DNA from 2 places in the Paenibacillus sp. Y301 genome. Region 1 is predicted to be linked to the other one. Evidence: riboswitches for the same ligand, from Rfam matches in the RefSeq annotation. Region 1 holds a riboswitch; the other holds the start of a gene.
What was found. Region 1 has a riboswitch for cobalamin ahead of AC1D69_RS07080 (S-layer homology domain-containing protein). Riboswitches for the same ligand answer to the same signal wherever they lie in the genome.

Region 1 (8,402 bases):
ACATCGTCAATATCTCTACCGACAGAAGTTAACGCTAGAATTACTCTGTCATACTCCGTATATTTTACATTGTGCAGTTTTCCTGATTTTTCATTTAGTATTTTTACCACATTGGCATAGTATTTCGCGTAATAGGCATCCGGAACTGACACACCCGAACGTGCTAATCCGAATACCGTCCAATCCCCACCAACACTAGCTATAACAGGATCAGTAACTGCCTTTTGCAAAAAAGCTGCTGTGTCTTGAATCGTTTCCTTAACTTTTTGATGTTCTACCTTACCTACGACTACATCCGATCCCTTATTTCCATTCTTATAGTCATAAGCCCTAGTAGCAACTACCGCTGCCATCTCTCTTGTTACGAAATCTTTGGGTCTGAATTGACTATCACTACCCACCATTAATTCTAGTGCATTAATAGTCTCCACATCTGTTCTAGCCCAAGCGGATACACTATTGAAATCTTTGAGTTGCGTTGTTAACTTCGTAGGGTTAATTCCCAGCGCTCTTACAATTGTTGCTGCCATTTGCTCCCGGGTAATCTTATCGGTGGGATTAAATTCATGATTAAAGCCTGTAATGAATCCTGCTTTATAAGCCGCATTAACATAAGGATAGAACCAATCATCTGTAGCAACATCCTTGAAGCTAATACTTTTGTCTACTGTTAGATCAAGTCCGAGAACTGTCGCTATTATTTTGGTAAACTCTGCTCTTGTAATGTTAGATTTCGGATTAAACTTCCCATTATTCCCTTGAATAAACCCGTTCTGCGTTGCCACACCAATAGCTTCATACGCCCATAAGGAGATGACATTGGCATCTGTATATATTTTTTTCAAATCTATTGGGTTTACCACATCAACAGGATTCACCACATTAAATTTGCTAACGGTATACGACACAAAGGTTGTCATCACATTTGTTTTTAAATAGAGATCGTTGCCCTTAATAAAGGAATAAGTTTGCTTCACATTCCCTTTTGTCGCTTGGATCCCGTTCTCTTCCGTGTTATACATCGTAATTGGTGTAAATGTATTGCCTTCTATGAACCCTGGAAGTTGCTCTTTGCCACCTTTGAAGATAAAGGTAACAGGTTTATCAAATAGCGCTTGATTAGAACCATTTCCCATCACGAAGACTTGATTCAATTTTTCTAACTTTTCATTTTCTTTCAGTGTTCCTTTAATAAGATTTGGTATGGTTGTAGTGTTCGTGTCAGCTGATGTCATAAGTTCAATCTTAGGATCTCCCGTTTTCAGTTGAGTTCCTTTCTCGATAACAACCGATGTATCCCCTTTTACTACCGTAATCATTGGAATATCGTCTTTGACATCTGCTACATTAAGCAACACTTTCGATTGAACATTTGGAATGTTAATCGTGATATTCGTGGTATTTTTAAGTTCCTTTAATATGTTCAGCGTATAGTCCATGGAGATATCCTTAGGCACATTGATAACTGGTGTTTTGTCATCAGATTGAATAACGATTCCTTGAACTACCGATAGTTGACCTTCGGAAGTCTGATCCCATTGGCTAAGGTCTTCACCTAAATCTGTACCTAGATCAGTCGTATAACGCCATTGTACATAATCCCCATCATTCAAAATATATTGACTCGCTCCATAGTTGGGATACCAGCCGTTGACATTATACATCCAGCCACTGCCGCTACCATGGTCAAATTCTCCATCACCCGCAATGGATTCCATATAGATACTTCCATATTTTTCAGTCCAAGAAAAATTGTAACCTATATTACGTTTATCAAGCACTCTTTTTAATACGGTCCAAGCCGTGTCACCCGGTTGTAATTCAACTCTTATAGCTGCAACAACATCGCCCTTGTTTATCGTAAGCTTATCTACAGATAGAGTTACATAAGATTTCAGTTCAGGAGTTGGTGTTACCGGTGGTACTTCTGGTGTTACTGGCGGTACCTCTGGTGTTACCGGTGGTACTTCTGGTGTTACTGGCGGTACCTCTGGTGTTACAGGCGGCACTTCTGGTGTCACTGGCGGCACTTCTGGTGTCACTGGTGGCACTTCTGGTGTTGCCGGTGGCACCTCTGGTGTTGCCGGTGGCAATTCCGGTTGTTTCCCTTGTACATCTGTCATATCATAGAGACCTTGTTGACCATTCACAAATCGATCATAGGCCACTAGAGCAAAAGTACCTTGGTCCGTAGCCATACCGTCTACTTTACCCGCTACAGCCCCACCATTACCTGATGCTCCCGGTTTAACGTGCATAAACCCGCCTTCAGGAACAGCAAATGATAGCAAGGCATCTATAGTAGAATAGCCATTTTTAATAAACCTTGAATCCGTATGTGGATCGATACCTAGACCCGTTAAAGCTACAACAACCTGTGCAATACTTTCGCTATTAATACTTCCCCAACTTGCATAGCCACCCTCATCTTTTTGCGCTTGGGATAACCATACAATCGCTCGATCCACTGCCTCTTTTACATCTTGACGCGTCTCATAATATGGCGTAAGTCCTTGTATTGCCATTCCGGTGACATCAGGATCTGGAACTTTACCGCTTAATGCCCATCCTCCACCACTAATCTCTTTTGCCAAAATATAATCGATCAGCATATCTCGCGTAGTCTGTGTTTTTACACCTGCAACGATCGGTATATCATAATGATTACTGTCTAGTGCTATAAGAGCAAAAATGGGTCCATTAATACCTTGTTTAATAACTGTGCTGTAATCAGCTAGCTTTTCAAGTTGATTGTAACCACCCACATCGATAACACCTTTACCAATAGAGGTTAATCCCAATATTACCCTTGAATGCTCTGTATATTTCACTTTATGTAGTACGCCATTCGCATTCTGCAATACTTTAACAACATTGTTGTAGTAGTTCTCGTAATAGTCATCAGGAACGGTATAATTAGCTCTTGCTAAAGAAAGGATAGACCATTCTCCGCCGCCTGTTCCAAGGGTAGGGTTAGTTACAGTTTTAAGAATATAAGCTAGATTGTTATCTAACTGTTCTTTTGCTGATAGAGTAGCGTTTAAAGTGCTTTGTACACTTAACCTATTCATCTTGGGTATGAAATCTGTGTATACATCACTTGTTACAGCTGTTTGATCGCTGAAATAATCTCCATTTGTTAATGAATTACTAGATTCTGCACCCCCCGTATCCGCATAAGACACGGTCATACTGGTTGCAACCGTAGATATAAATATACCTACGATTAGTAACCAAGCTATGAATTTATTATTTCTCATTTGTATCATCTCCCTTTCATTTCACTCAAATTAGCAACCTTCTGTAGAACTAACACAACAAAAAAACCTCTCAACTAGAAAAGTTAAGAGGTTTATATATAGTAAACAGCTAAAAATTAGCATGCACTAATAAACACCTTCTATCCATCGTAGAGTTAATGGTGTAACAAAAACAGGCAGGTATTCTGGCTTAAGTATCAACACCCTTACACCCTTCCCAGTTTCCCAGTGGTTTCTTGTAAGGACTCCTCTATTACAGCGGCGGGACCGCGTGGGATTTACACCCACTTCCCTTTTAACCAATTCATGTTCAGTTCGACGAACTGCATAATTGGCACCTGTTTCTAATATTCAATTCTTGAACATCATATCTAATATAGGCTCTTTTGTCATGTTAATATTTTCATTCTTAAATTAAAACAGAGCTGACTTCTGGTAAGTACAGGAATCAGCTCTCTTCTTAGATGCTATATATTATCGATGATTCCTATTTTCTGCAAAACGTATCGCCCTACCAATCAGAGGAGCCATAATTGAAAGGTGCCCTTCATCTTCGAAGCAGCGATGCTCAACGTGGAAGCCAGGAATGTCTGCCTGACTCAAGCGTTCATACATGAGCCTTGCATCCTGAATCATATGAGGTTTCTCTTGGCTCCCTACACCGATATAGAGTGACGATTTCAAAGGAGTAAGCTGTGCACTCTCGCTCAGATTATCCACATAAGGGACGATATATCCATTCTTCCACCAGATCGACGGACTACCCGCAACATAATTTTGAAAAGCTTCGCCCTTCATAAACAATGTATACAAGACAAAAAATCCACCGAGCGAATGTCCAAACAACGTTTGTTGATCTCGATTAATTGCATATATTTGTTCAATGAAAGGTTTAAGTTCTTGTTCTATGAACAATAAGAAACGTTCTGCACCTCCCGTTACTGGCCAAGGTGAATCGTCCTTACGCGGAGGTAATTCATCATCACTCGCATAGATGGTATAATCATTAAATCTTCGTGGTGTATCGAGTGGTTGATCCGTATCATAACCGATGCCAACCACTATAGATGGCTCTATCCGATAAGGTCCCATACTGAGCAGGCGAACTGTCTCGGTCATCGTACCAAAGGCTGCATTACCATCTAACATATAAATAACGGGAAATCCATTCTCCGGAGCTATCGTTGGTGGTACCCAGATCATCACTCGGTAATGTTCACCTGCATCACTGGTCAGATTCCATTGCTCTGCTCCTGGGATCGTGAAGGTTGAGCGTATAGGATTATCGTTCATCTATGATCTCTCCTTCACTAAATAACCTCATCATTCCTCTAATAAAATAAGGTGTGAAGAAGAAATCGTCATGAGTACCTCTCGGATCGGTTTCAAATGTCAGTTGATCTGGTGGAAAACCCTTATCGAGCAATAGGGCATGTGCTTCCTTCGTATGCATGACCATGCCGCGTTGTATATTCGTCTTGTAGATCCCTTCCAGCTCCCCGACATACATATATATGCGATGATTTGTCGCTGAAATGGTCTCCTTATCCATAAATGACAGAACATTTTCATACCAGAAGGAAGCCGAGATGAGTGCAATTTTTCCAAACACTTGAGGGTATTGGTAGTAAGCATACATGGAGACAAGACCGCCCAAGGAACAACCTGCAATCCCTGTATGCTCAGGTCCTGACATCGTTCGATAATTAGCATCTATATACGGTATAATTTCATGGACAAGAACCTTTAAATATTCCTGTGCTCCCCCACCGAAATCTTGCAAGCCCGGTACAAGTGATGGCGCTTCCCATGGTGTATAATCCATACTGCGATTATGCGGCTTTATCCCTACAAAGATTATTTCGGGTAGTTGCTTGGTCATTACTAAATGGTCAATATAATTGAATCCTCCGAGTACAACTTCCCCCTCATCCTGTACATAGACAACGGGATAATGCTTCTTACCTTTACCATAGGATAGAGGTAGATAAATGATAAGCTCATATCCTGCTGAAAGCTCCGTTCTGTGTCTTCCATTCATGATTGACACCCTCCCTATCTAAAGATCTGTGTGAGATTTGACGTGATCGAAAGGTTATTTTCTTCTTCCCCGATAGAGCTGAAATAGAAAATAAGGAACGCCAATAATAGAAACAACAATACCTACCGGAAGTTGTGCAGGTGCAAATATGGTCTTTCCAATGAAATCTCCGACGATGACCATCAACATTCCAATTACACCACATGCGGGTACGATATATTTGTAATGAATTCCAACCAAGCGCCTAGCAATATGTGGGGCAATTAAACCAACAAAACTAATACTTCCAGAGACAGCAACACACGCACTAATTAATCCAACACAGCACAACAACAGAATTTGTCTTTCCCTTTGCGCGTGAACGCCTAATCCCTTCACACTCATTTCACCTAATTGCATGAGATCAAGAATATGCGCTTTTTTCCATATTACCGGTACCAAAATCAGAATCCAGGGTAGTGTCGTAACAACATGCTTCCAATTCGCACTATAAATACTACCCGATAGCCATACGGTAGCCATTTCGAAATCCTGTGGACTCATTTTTAATGAAATATACATTGTAAGTGAACCAAAACCCGAACCAAGTGCAATGCCGACCAAAATTAATCGCTGTGGATCTAATTCACCGTTATGCTTAGCAAACATATACAACAGGATAACAGCCGCGATTCCCCCGATCCAACCGAACATCGGCATGGTCATTACCGTCAACCAGCTAGGACCCTTAATCGTACCATGGAACAAGAACATGCCCAGTACAACCGAAGTTCCAGCCGCTGCATGAATGCCTAGAATACCTGGATCAGCGAGCGGATTTTTGGTTATTCCCTGAAGCACGGCACCCGATATCCCCAAGCCGAAGCCTACCAACGCACCAATAAGTATACGTGGAAGTCGAAAATCAAAAATGACAAGATCATGTTCCCGCGTTGAATCGATTCGTAGCAGAGTACGAATAACATCTGTAGCAGATAGATCGAAGGCTCCATTCGTGAGACTCACATATATGCCACAGACGATCAAAATACAAGTTACAAGAATAACGCTCCAGAAACGTCTTACCTGTGAGGTTTTATTCACGTTGCTTCCCTCCTCCTTTTGTCTTAATTAAGTAGAGGAAATAGGGCACACCGAATAGTGCTGTTACAACACCCACTGGCGTTTCGAACGGATAATTCACGAAACGACTGATGAGATCACACCATGCAAGAAATAGCGCACCGATTAAAGCACTATATGGGATAATCCGCCGATAATTTTGTCCGATGATAAAACGTGTAATATGCGGAATAATTAACCCGATAAAAGCTATCTTTCCTGCGATCGCTACAGAGATACCCGTCAATAGGATAACACTCACCATCGTTAATGCTTTGATCATAAAAATATTTACACCTAGTCCGGTCGCCATCTCATCACCAAAAGACAACGCTGTGATCCAACGAGCCACTACAAATGCGATCGCAAGACCCACAATTGCAAATGGAATAGCCAGCTTGATGATTGTTGGATCCATCTGATGTAGACGTGCATTGTACCAGAAACTAATATTCTGAGACACTTGAAAATAGGTAGACAACGCTTGTGAGACTGCGCTTAAAAAAGTACCAATAATTGTACCCAACACCGCCAGTGTAATGGGAGACATGCCACCCGGTAACAGTCGGGCCATACCAAACACAAGAAAGGCTCCAAATGCTGAGCCTATCAAGGAATACAGAATCATAGATATAGAGGAACTACCTGGCACGAAGATCATGCATAGCGTAATCACGAATGCAGAACCATCTGATACCCCCATAATTTCAGGGGATGCAAGGTAATTCCTTGTCATCCCTTGCATCAATGCACCGGATACAGCTAAAAATGCACCTATGAGCAATGCTCCAACTACACGTGGAATTCTGGAAGTACGGATAATCAGATGATCGATATTTTCAGCATCATAATGGAAGATCGCATTGGTTACCGTCTCAGTATCAATAGATTTCGTTCCATAAAGTATCGATGCAATCATCGTAAAGATAATGAGAACAATCCCTAATCCTATAAACGTAGCAGATCTGATTCTTGTGTCCGGACGTATCATTCAACAAGCTTATCCAACATTGCATTTAAGAATTGCTTCCGGCTCCAGGCAGGACCACCCTCAGAAAGTGGATCAATCAAGTTTACGTATACATGTTCTTCTTTAACCGCAGTTATCTTTTGGATAATAGGGTTATCAAGAACATCGTCTAGCGTATTCAATGCATCCGGATTCTCATCTGTAGAGAATTGAATCAATACGTAGTCTGGATTCATCATGGCCAGTTGTTCAACAGATACCGCCTCCTGAGACTTAGAAGCTGCTACCATTTCTGGCACACTCAGACCAAGATCTCCATACAAGATCGGATTTACAAATATAGTCGGTGAATACATGAATATTTGACCCGCACGAACACGAAGTGCTACGACTTGCTTATCACTCAACTTGTTCGACAACGTCGATTTAGCCGACTCAACATCCTTTTTATATTTAGCGATTTCTTGTTCAGCCTGCTCACGCTTCCCTGACAAGTCTCCCATTAGGAGTAGATTATCCTCCCAGTCTGTTGCAATGTTCGATACCCGAATCGTAGGTGCAATTTTCTTCAATTGTTCAACAATGTCATCCGGGAATTTCGTCGTTCCTAGAATGACATCCGGTTTAAGCTTCAGAATGGTCTCAAAATTAGGCTCCATCTTCTCACCGATTGATTCTGCTTGATCGGTAATTGCCGCAAACCGTTCAGGAAACTTGCCCGAATATGTTACGGCTCCGACAGGATGCACATCGAGGACAAGTGCATCTTCATGTGCTTCCAACGAACCCGTAATGACGATCCGCTCAACATTAGTTGGAAGTGTATAGGTTTCTCCTAAATATTCAATTGTTCGTTCGCTTGATTCCCCGTTGGTCGAAGTTGCCTGCTCACTACTAACTGCACCCTCAGTCGCTACCGCTGACGACTCGTTCGTTGTGTTATTTCCTCCGCATGCCGTAAGCATAACCATACATACTGCCAACAAACTTATAACGTTAAGTAACTTTTTCATCTCTCTATTAAATCCCT
Region 2 (8,402 bases), on a different contig from region 1:
GAATGGAAAACGGAGGTATCCAGGCCGTTGAAGCATCATAATAACTAAAAGGGAGGTAGCCTATAAGAACAGGCTACCTCCCTTTTTTAACGTTACCCATGAAATTAAGAATTACAAATCATCAAACCCGTTATCGTCTCCGACCTTACCGTAGTTACGGGACTTCGCTTCGAAGAAATCCGTCTTCGTTGAATTCAAAGCATCGTCTGAGAAAGGCTTAATCCAAGGCATACAGTTTACATCCACACCTTGATAAGCTTTGTCCATTCCCATTAATGTAAGACGTTTGTTCGCTGTATATTTGATATAATCCTCAAGCTCATTTAGATCGATACCAGCTACGTTAACGAGTGTGTAATGTGCCCAATTGGTCTCTAATTGAACAGCTTCATCAATAGTCTTGTAGACATAGTCCATGTTTTCTTTGGTGTTGAGCTCTGGGAAATCAACGAGCAGCTGTTTGAACACCTCTGCGAAGAAATAGCAGTGTTGATTCTCATCGCGTTGAATATAGGAGATCATCTGGCTTGTACCCATCATTTTCTGATCACGTGCCAAGTTGTAGAAGAAGGCAAATGTACTGTAAAAGAAAATACCTTCAAGAATCAAATCCGCTACCATAGCATGGAAAAATGTCTGTGGCGTCTGTTCATTGCGGAAGCTTTGATAAATATCTGAAATGAAACGATTGCGTTCAAGAAGAACCGGATCATGTTTCCAATATTCAAAAATTTCTTTCTGCTCTTGATCCGACACAATGGATGAAAGGACATAGGAATACGATTGATTATGGACAACTTCTTGTTGACCAATAATAGCCGAAATGGCTTCTAAAGATGAGTCCGTGAAATAACGTTTCACATCTCCTACAAACATCGTCTGCATAGAATCTAACACAGCAAGTAGTGAAATATTAATCTTGAAGACGCGTTGCTCTTCAGGATCCAATCTTGCGAATTGCTGTGCATCCTTGGACATCGGAATTTCATCTGCAATCCAGTGATTCAATAATAGTACCTTATAAAGTTTATACATATGAGGCATACGGATATCGTTCCAGTTCAGAATACCTGAACATTCACCTTCGATAATCCGTGTAGATTGATTGGGTGCTTCCGTATTGAAAATTTGTTGCAATTTCATATCTATATACTCCTTCATAAATATTTCTGGGTTGACCCCTTTCCGCATTTGCGAAGCAAACAGGAGGGATGGAGCTAAGTGTTAACGCTATAGGCTCGCTCTTATCTGTGTGATTTCCCGCATTTGCGGAGCAAACAGGAGGGGTTTAATCACTTCCCGCATTTGCGGAGCAAACAGGACCTGTAGCTCGAGGATGCCGAGAGCTACTCACTCTCTTCTCGCATTAGAGCGGGTCCCCGCTAACGCATTCGCGAAGCGAACAGGGGGACCAAACGCTCCTACCACGAAACGATCCTCACACAATGCTCCTAATTCTCTCGTTCCACCAAAAATTTTCAGGTGTCCAGAGGGCAGAGCCCTTGGGGCCCTCCCTTGGCAAGGGAGGGTTTGGGAGGGATCGAAAGGGGTTGGTCAAGGGAGCCAATCCCTTACGATGAGCAACTCTCACAATCATCAATCGTCAACGCCCGGCTTCTTACATAATAAGTTGATTTCATTCCTGCTTTCCAAGCATGAATATGCAAGGATAGGAAGTCCGTTGCCTTAATATCTGGACGAACATATAGATTGAAGCTTTGTCCTTGATCGACATGACGCTGGCGTGCAGAAGCCATGTTGATGGACCAATGTTGGTCTATATTAAATGCTGTTTTGTAGTACCACATCGTCTTATCAGATAGGTCTGGTGCAGGATTAGCAATCTTGTACGTTGTTTTCTCTTCATAAGATAGCAACTCATACAATGGATCAATGCTGGCTGTAGAGCCGGCAATAATAGAAGTAGAACCATTCGGTGCAATCGCGAACATCCAGGCATTACGTACACCATTCTGTTGTACTTCTTGTTGTAGATCTTGCCATTGGGAAGTCGTTACGAACTGACCTTCATGTTGTCCGTCTGTGTAACCACGTTGTGTGAAATAGTGACCACTTTCCCAATCAGAACCTTTGAATTTCGGATAATGACCCTTTTCTTTAGACAATTCCATGCTGGAACGAACAAGTAAATAGTTGATTTTCTCATAAAGATTATCGTTATAAGTGACAGCTTCATCGGATTCCCAACGAATACCTTCGAGTGCAAGTAAATGATGAAGCCCGAAAGTTCCTAGACCAATGGCGCGATATTGACTGTTTGTATATTGCGCTTGAAGGACTTCAATATTATTGATGTCGATGACATTATCAAGCATACGTACTTGAATAGGAACGAGTCGATCCAATACACCAGCTGGAACAGCACGTGCCAAGTGAATGGAGTTCAGATTACAAACGACGAAATCACCAGGGATTTTGGAGATAATAATCCGAGTCTGGCCGTCTTTCGTAACCAATTCTTCCTTTTCCACAACCGTAGCGGATTGATTCTGCATAATTTCTGTACATAGGTTGGAGGAATAGACCATACCATGTGCACGATTGGGGTTAGCCCGGTTAACGGTATCACGGTAGAACATATATGGCGTACCAGTCTCAAGCTGCGATTTCATGACACGTTTCATAATATCGATGGCAGGGACGGTAATACGAGACAATAAAGGATGATTCACAGCTTCTTCATATTTATCACTGAACGAACCTTGTCCAAGACTTTCATCATAGAAATCTTCAAGGCCAAGAGGGCGACCGTTGTTGTCTGTCCAACCCATCACTTTCTTAACTTCATGAGGACAGAATAGGTTCCACATTCCGCGATTCTCTACAGCACTCATGAACAAGTCAGGAATACAAATACCGTGGAATACATCGTGCGCTCTCATACGCTCGTCCCCGTTATTTAATTTGAGGTCAAGGAATGCTAGGATATCTTTATGGAACACATCGATATAGACGGCGATTGCACCTTTACGTGTACCTAACTGATCTACACTAACAGCCGTATTGTTTAATTGGCGTATCCAAGGAATAATTCCTGAACTTGTGTTCTTATGTCCGCGAATATCTGAACCACGTGCTCTAACTTTACCAAGGTAGACACCGATCCCACCGCCCATTTTGCTAAGACGAGCTGTATCTGTGTTAGAATCGAAGATTCCCTCTAAAGAGTCATCTACCGTATCAATGAAACAACTGGATAGTTGTCCAGCTACTTTTTTACCTGCATTCGACATGGTTGGTGTGGCAGCAGTCATATAGAGATTGCTCATAGCCCAATAAGATTCTTTGACAAGCTCCATACGTCTCTCAGCAGGCTCTTTGTGCATAAGGAACATCGCAATGATCATGTATCTTTCCTGCGGAAGTTCCATCACATGTCCATCAAAGTCTGTTGTAAGGTAACGTTCTGTTAATGTTAAGAGTCCAATATAATCGAATAGAAGATCGCGCTTGTAGTCAATAAGTTCAGCAAGTTCTTCGATCTGTTCTTTTGTATAGTATTCAAGCAATTCTTCGCGGTATATGCCTTTTTGTACTAAATCTGTGATCAACGGGTAAAGTGCGCCGTATGGCTCATCTGCATATGATTTATAGCGACGATGATGTGCAGCTTTTTTATATAAAGAAGTAAGTAGGGAACGAGCCGCAGCAAACTTCCAATTCGGTTCTTCTTTGGTGACAAGCTCTAAGGATGACATCGTAAAAGCATTGCTAATGTCTTCTCCTGTCACTTCATCACGGCGTAGCTTAGATAGTACCCCTCGGATTAATTGTTCCTTATTAAGCATTTCCAATCCTTCTAGCAGGCGATCTGCATAGACGGAGAGACGTTGCTCATCAAAGGCAAGTTGGCGATTATTTGGTTTAACGACGGATTGTGGCATAGGTAGGGGTCTTCCTTTCAATATATGTTTTTCAATTTTGAATATTTAAAATTACAACTGCATAGCATCTTCGTGGCTCAAATTTGCCTGAATATCTATAATACGCTGATTTGAACTTCCACGATAGGGGAGAGTGATATTTTTTAAAGATTCTATATAAGGACCATCGATGACGACTTGGCATTTCCGAAGTAGACGGTATTCTGCTGATTCAGGTTGTGCTATAAGATCCTCATATATATAGCCTGTATAGATCCACACAGAGAAGTTAGGAAGAGACTCCCGAACTTTATCGATAAAATGAGCAGCCTCATCAGCAGAGAAGAAAGGATCTCCTCCAGCTAATGTCATGCCTTCAAGTAACGGATTATTAACCATTTCAGTAATGATCTCTTGTTGACGTTGTTCCGTAAAAGGTTCTCCGTAGTTGAAATTCCACGTTTCCGGATTGAAGCAACCTGCACATCGATGACGACACCCACTTAGAAAGATGACGGTGCGTAGGCCATCACCTTCATTAATGGACTCAGGATAGTAGCCACAAATATTCATTGGTGTTTGACCCGATCTTGTACTTCGGCTTGCTTAGCTGCGTTAAAACGAGTCTGATAGTCACCCGTTAGGTAGCCGGTTACCCGGCGTAAGCGATACATAGGGATGTCTGATTCATGAGTTCCACATTGCGGACAAGTATCTCCGATGATGCCTTCATAGTGGCATGATCCGCAACGATCAATTGGATGATTAATACTGAAATAGCTGATATTCTGTTGTAATGCATATTGCACTATTTTGAGAAAAGCACTCGGGTTGCTGCGTACATTTCCATCTAATTCAACATAAGAGATGGCACCTGCATTGCATAATTCATGAAAAGGAGCTTCAAGTGAAATTTTACGTGCAGCCGGTAGCTTATAATACACCGGAACATGAAAAGAATTCGTATAATATTCACGATCCGTTACACCCGGAATGGAACCAAATACTTCTCGATCCTTTTTAGTGAATTTACCTGACAATCCTTCAGCTGGAGTGGCCATCAAAGTGATGTTAAGGTCATATTCCTCACTCTTATCATCACAATAACGACGCATCGAAGAGATCAGAGCTAACGCCTTAGCATACACTTCATCGCTCTCAGCATGGTGTTTACCATACATAGATTTCATACATTCGGCCAGACCAATGAATCCTATGGACAAGCTACCATGTTTCAGGCAATTTTCCACGGTATCGTCAGGATTAAGCTGTTCTCCACCTTCCCAGACTCCTTCACGCATCATGAAGTCGGAGGCTTTGGCAGGTTGTCGAGATTGAATCTTGTAGCGGTGTAGAAGACCATCAAGAGCAATATTTAAGAAATGATATAAATCTTGATAGAACCCTTCTTCATTAGGTGTTGTGCGGCCATTGACCATACCGTGTTGAATGCCTAATTTAACAAGATTAATCGTATTAAAGGAAAGATTGCCCTTACCTGACAAGTGATTACGCCCATGTCGATCTGCAAGAACGCGAGTGCGACAACCCATTGTAGCAAATTCGGTGTTAGGATCAGTCGGATCATAATACTGCAAGTTGAAAGGAGCATCAATGTTAGCGAAATTAGGATACAAACGTTTCGTTGAACATTCGATTGCCTTTAAGAAAAGATGATAGTTTGGATCTTCTAGCGATTGATTAATACCCCGTTTACATTTGAAAATTTGAATAGGGAATACAGGTGTTTCTCCATTACCGAGTCCGTTCATTGTTGCGCTGAGTAAGCTGTCAATAATCATGTGTCCCTCAGGGGAGGTGCAGGTGCCATAATTAATACTAGTGAATGGAATCTGCCCACCAGCACGACTAGACATCGTATTTAGATTATGAATTAAACTCTCAGCAGCTTGGAGGCATTCTGTCTTCGTCTCTTGCATGGCAAAAGCGTAAGAATGGGGGTGAGAAACGGATAACGTTATATTATCTATAGTGATGTCTTGTTCTTCTATGGAATGATTCTCATTGAAGTATTGTACCCCTTTATTAAAATGCTTCGCAAATGACATGGCGACATATGGAGCCAAATCATGATCCAATTTGCTCCCTGAAACTCCACCATATTGAGAATTCTGCTGACATTGAAATATTATCGCAACTAAGGCCATAGCGGTTGAGATCGACTTCGGGGAACGGACGCTGCCGCTTCCTGTACTAAAGCCTCGCGCTAGGAGTTTGTCGAATGGGATGAAGATACAATTCGTACTTCCTACCGCATATTGATCAAGGTCGTGCACATATAGATCATTATGATCCACAGCAGCCATGAGTTGTTCAGGTAATATGTAATATCTGGCGTACCATTTAGCATATTCGCTACCGAATTTACCTATTTTCCCTGAAAAGCTTTCTCCATTCAGGTTGGCGTTCTCACGTAGCATCTCTACATTAAGACTCTCTGAAATATCGTGCCCAAGACTTGCTACCTCTCGTAACATTACCTCTGCTTCAGAGGTGCGATTTCTTGATTCCATAAGTACCATTGAACTGATTCCACCCTTCGGTTAAGAAATGCCATGATTGTCGCGTCATGTTGTATTCCATCTGACAATCCATCAGACAAAAAAAGCACTCCTAGGAGGTTGCTCAGGACATGCTACTATATTCTCCTGGTTACAAAACCGAAGTGAAAAGTAACAATTCCTATGTCCTCGTAGGATTTGTTGAATTATGTCGAACAGGCAGGTCTCCTGACTCTCCCAAGTAAACGACCCTTGTCCATTTAGGGGGTATTCGTTTAAGCGACACTAGCGCCTTCCCATAAGTTTGTGCTCACAGTGGCAATTGCCGTGTCTATTGGTCTGCAATATGCAGGTCAATTCTTGAGTTACAGTGGCGGGACCGTGATGGATTTGCACCATTCTTCCCTTTTAAGATCCGTATGTGATGTACCAACCGGATCACCTGTTTTTACTATATTTAGTATTGTTATATAAATCTAACCCAATATATTGTGTTTGTAAACAGTCGATTATGAAATAATATCTATAAAAAAGTGTGAAACTTTTCCCAAGCCCGCTACCACTAACCTTTGGAGTGTTTTGATTTGCGATATGAAATTTTTGTGTCTTCATTTTGCTAAATATTTGCGAGTTGGCTAGAATAAGAACATATAAATAATTATAAATAGCTTAGGAGGTATGATGAGATGGCAATAGCTGAAGTTACTATTATTCCGATTGGAACGCAGACGACAAGCCTAAGTGCTTACGTTGCGGATATGCAACGGGTTCTAAAGGAACAGCAAGGTATAACGTATGAACTAACATCCATGAGTACAATTATTGAGGGGCCTCTTGAATTAGTATGGAAAGCTATAGCTACATTACATGAATCTCCATTCCTAGCGGGAGCAGAGCGGGTCTCAACTTCGGTGAAATTGGATGATCGTCGTGATAAATTTTCTTCTAGTGCACAGAAATTACAGTCTGTTCAGGATAAGTTAAAGTAGGATCTATCTACCAGAGCATATAATGTGAATTAGCGGTACAATAATCATTGTGTAAAGGCAAGTTAGGTTCTTAGGCTGGTGTAGCTCAGGGGTAGAGCAACGCACTCGTAACGCGTAGGCCGGGGGTTCAATTCCCTTCACCAGCATTTTTGAGAAGGCTTACGGGGCGCGGTTTTCCGGTTGTGCGGAGATCGCGTTTTATTTATGTCTTTTTATAATGTCCCTATAAGGAGTTTGGAGACTACAGCAATTGGATAAATGAACAACCCTTTTCTGACTAATATTAAACACTCTTTCCCCGCCTCTAGTCCAGTAATTTACTAGTCCACAGACCGGTGTTATTAATTACCTAATATTGTATAATAATGACAACGTAACATCGTGAGACTGAAATGCAGGACTATCAAATGAAGGAGCGATTATTTAATATGGGGATCCATTATAAGCCAATGCTGATTGCAGCATTCGTATTCGTAGGTTTGTTGTCTGGCTGTACGAATAATACCGAAACGATTCAGAGCGGAATTGGTGAAGCAGTAGAAGGGATTAGGGATAAAGTACAAGATACAGCCTTAGATTTGAGTGATGAGTTGAAGAGGAATGGCATTCACCAAGAGATTTCATACACACAAGAGGTGGATAATTCAGTATCGGCACTTCAGGTGGACCATGAGGTAGGTAACATTGTGGTGAAAGGAACTTCTGGTGATAAGATTAACGTGACTGCTACAATTTGGTCTCTAGACAAATCATCCCGTGATGATAAATATCAAGAGATCATGGATCACGCGGAAATTGCTGTCGTTGTAAATGGAGATCAGTTAGAGGTCGTTACACATCCTAAGGGGAATGAGAAGCTTAATATGTGGAAGTGGGCAAAGAAAGAGTATGGATTCTCAAACTTCAGTATTGATTATGTGATAGAGATACCAGATCGGGTTAAAAATTATGACATCTTCAGTGAAGTTGGTGAGATTAATTTAAGTAACCTGAGAGGTGTATATGAT

Region 2: another riboswitch for cobalamin. It lies ahead of AC1D69_RS09325 (anaerobic ribonucleoside triphosphate reductase); the one in region 1 lies ahead of AC1D69_RS07080 (S-layer homology domain-containing protein).

The regions. Positions count from the first base shown of each region.
Region 1 is NZ_JCAIUL010000003.1:140,604-149,005, reverse strand. Features, by position in the region: gene AC1D69_RS07080 (S-layer homology domain-containing protein) at 1-3,260, opposite strand, end outside; cobalamin riboswitch at 3,419-3,617, opposite strand; gene AC1D69_RS07075 (alpha/beta hydrolase) at 3,735-4,553, opposite strand; gene AC1D69_RS07070 (alpha/beta hydrolase) at 4,543-5,301, opposite strand; gene AC1D69_RS07065 (FecCD family ABC transporter permease) at 5,356-6,384, opposite strand; gene AC1D69_RS07060 (FecCD family ABC transporter permease) at 6,377-7,393, opposite strand; gene AC1D69_RS07055 (ABC transporter substrate-binding protein) at 7,390-8,385, opposite strand.
Region 2 is NZ_JCAIUL010000004.1:179,266-187,667, forward strand. Features, by position in the region: gene AC1D69_RS09310 (ribonucleotide-diphosphate reductase subunit beta) at 112-1,143, opposite strand; gene AC1D69_RS09315 (ribonucleoside-diphosphate reductase subunit alpha) at 1,572-3,905, opposite strand; gene nrdG (anaerobic ribonucleoside-triphosphate reductase activating protein) at 3,957-4,457, opposite strand; gene AC1D69_RS09325 (anaerobic ribonucleoside triphosphate reductase) at 4,454-6,427, opposite strand; cobalamin riboswitch at 6,608-6,867, opposite strand; gene AC1D69_RS09330 (MTH1187 family thiamine-binding protein) at 7,093-7,395, shown strand; tRNA gene AC1D69_RS09335 (tRNA-Thr) at 7,470-7,541, shown strand; gene AC1D69_RS09340 (hypothetical protein) at 7,788-8,402, shown strand, end outside.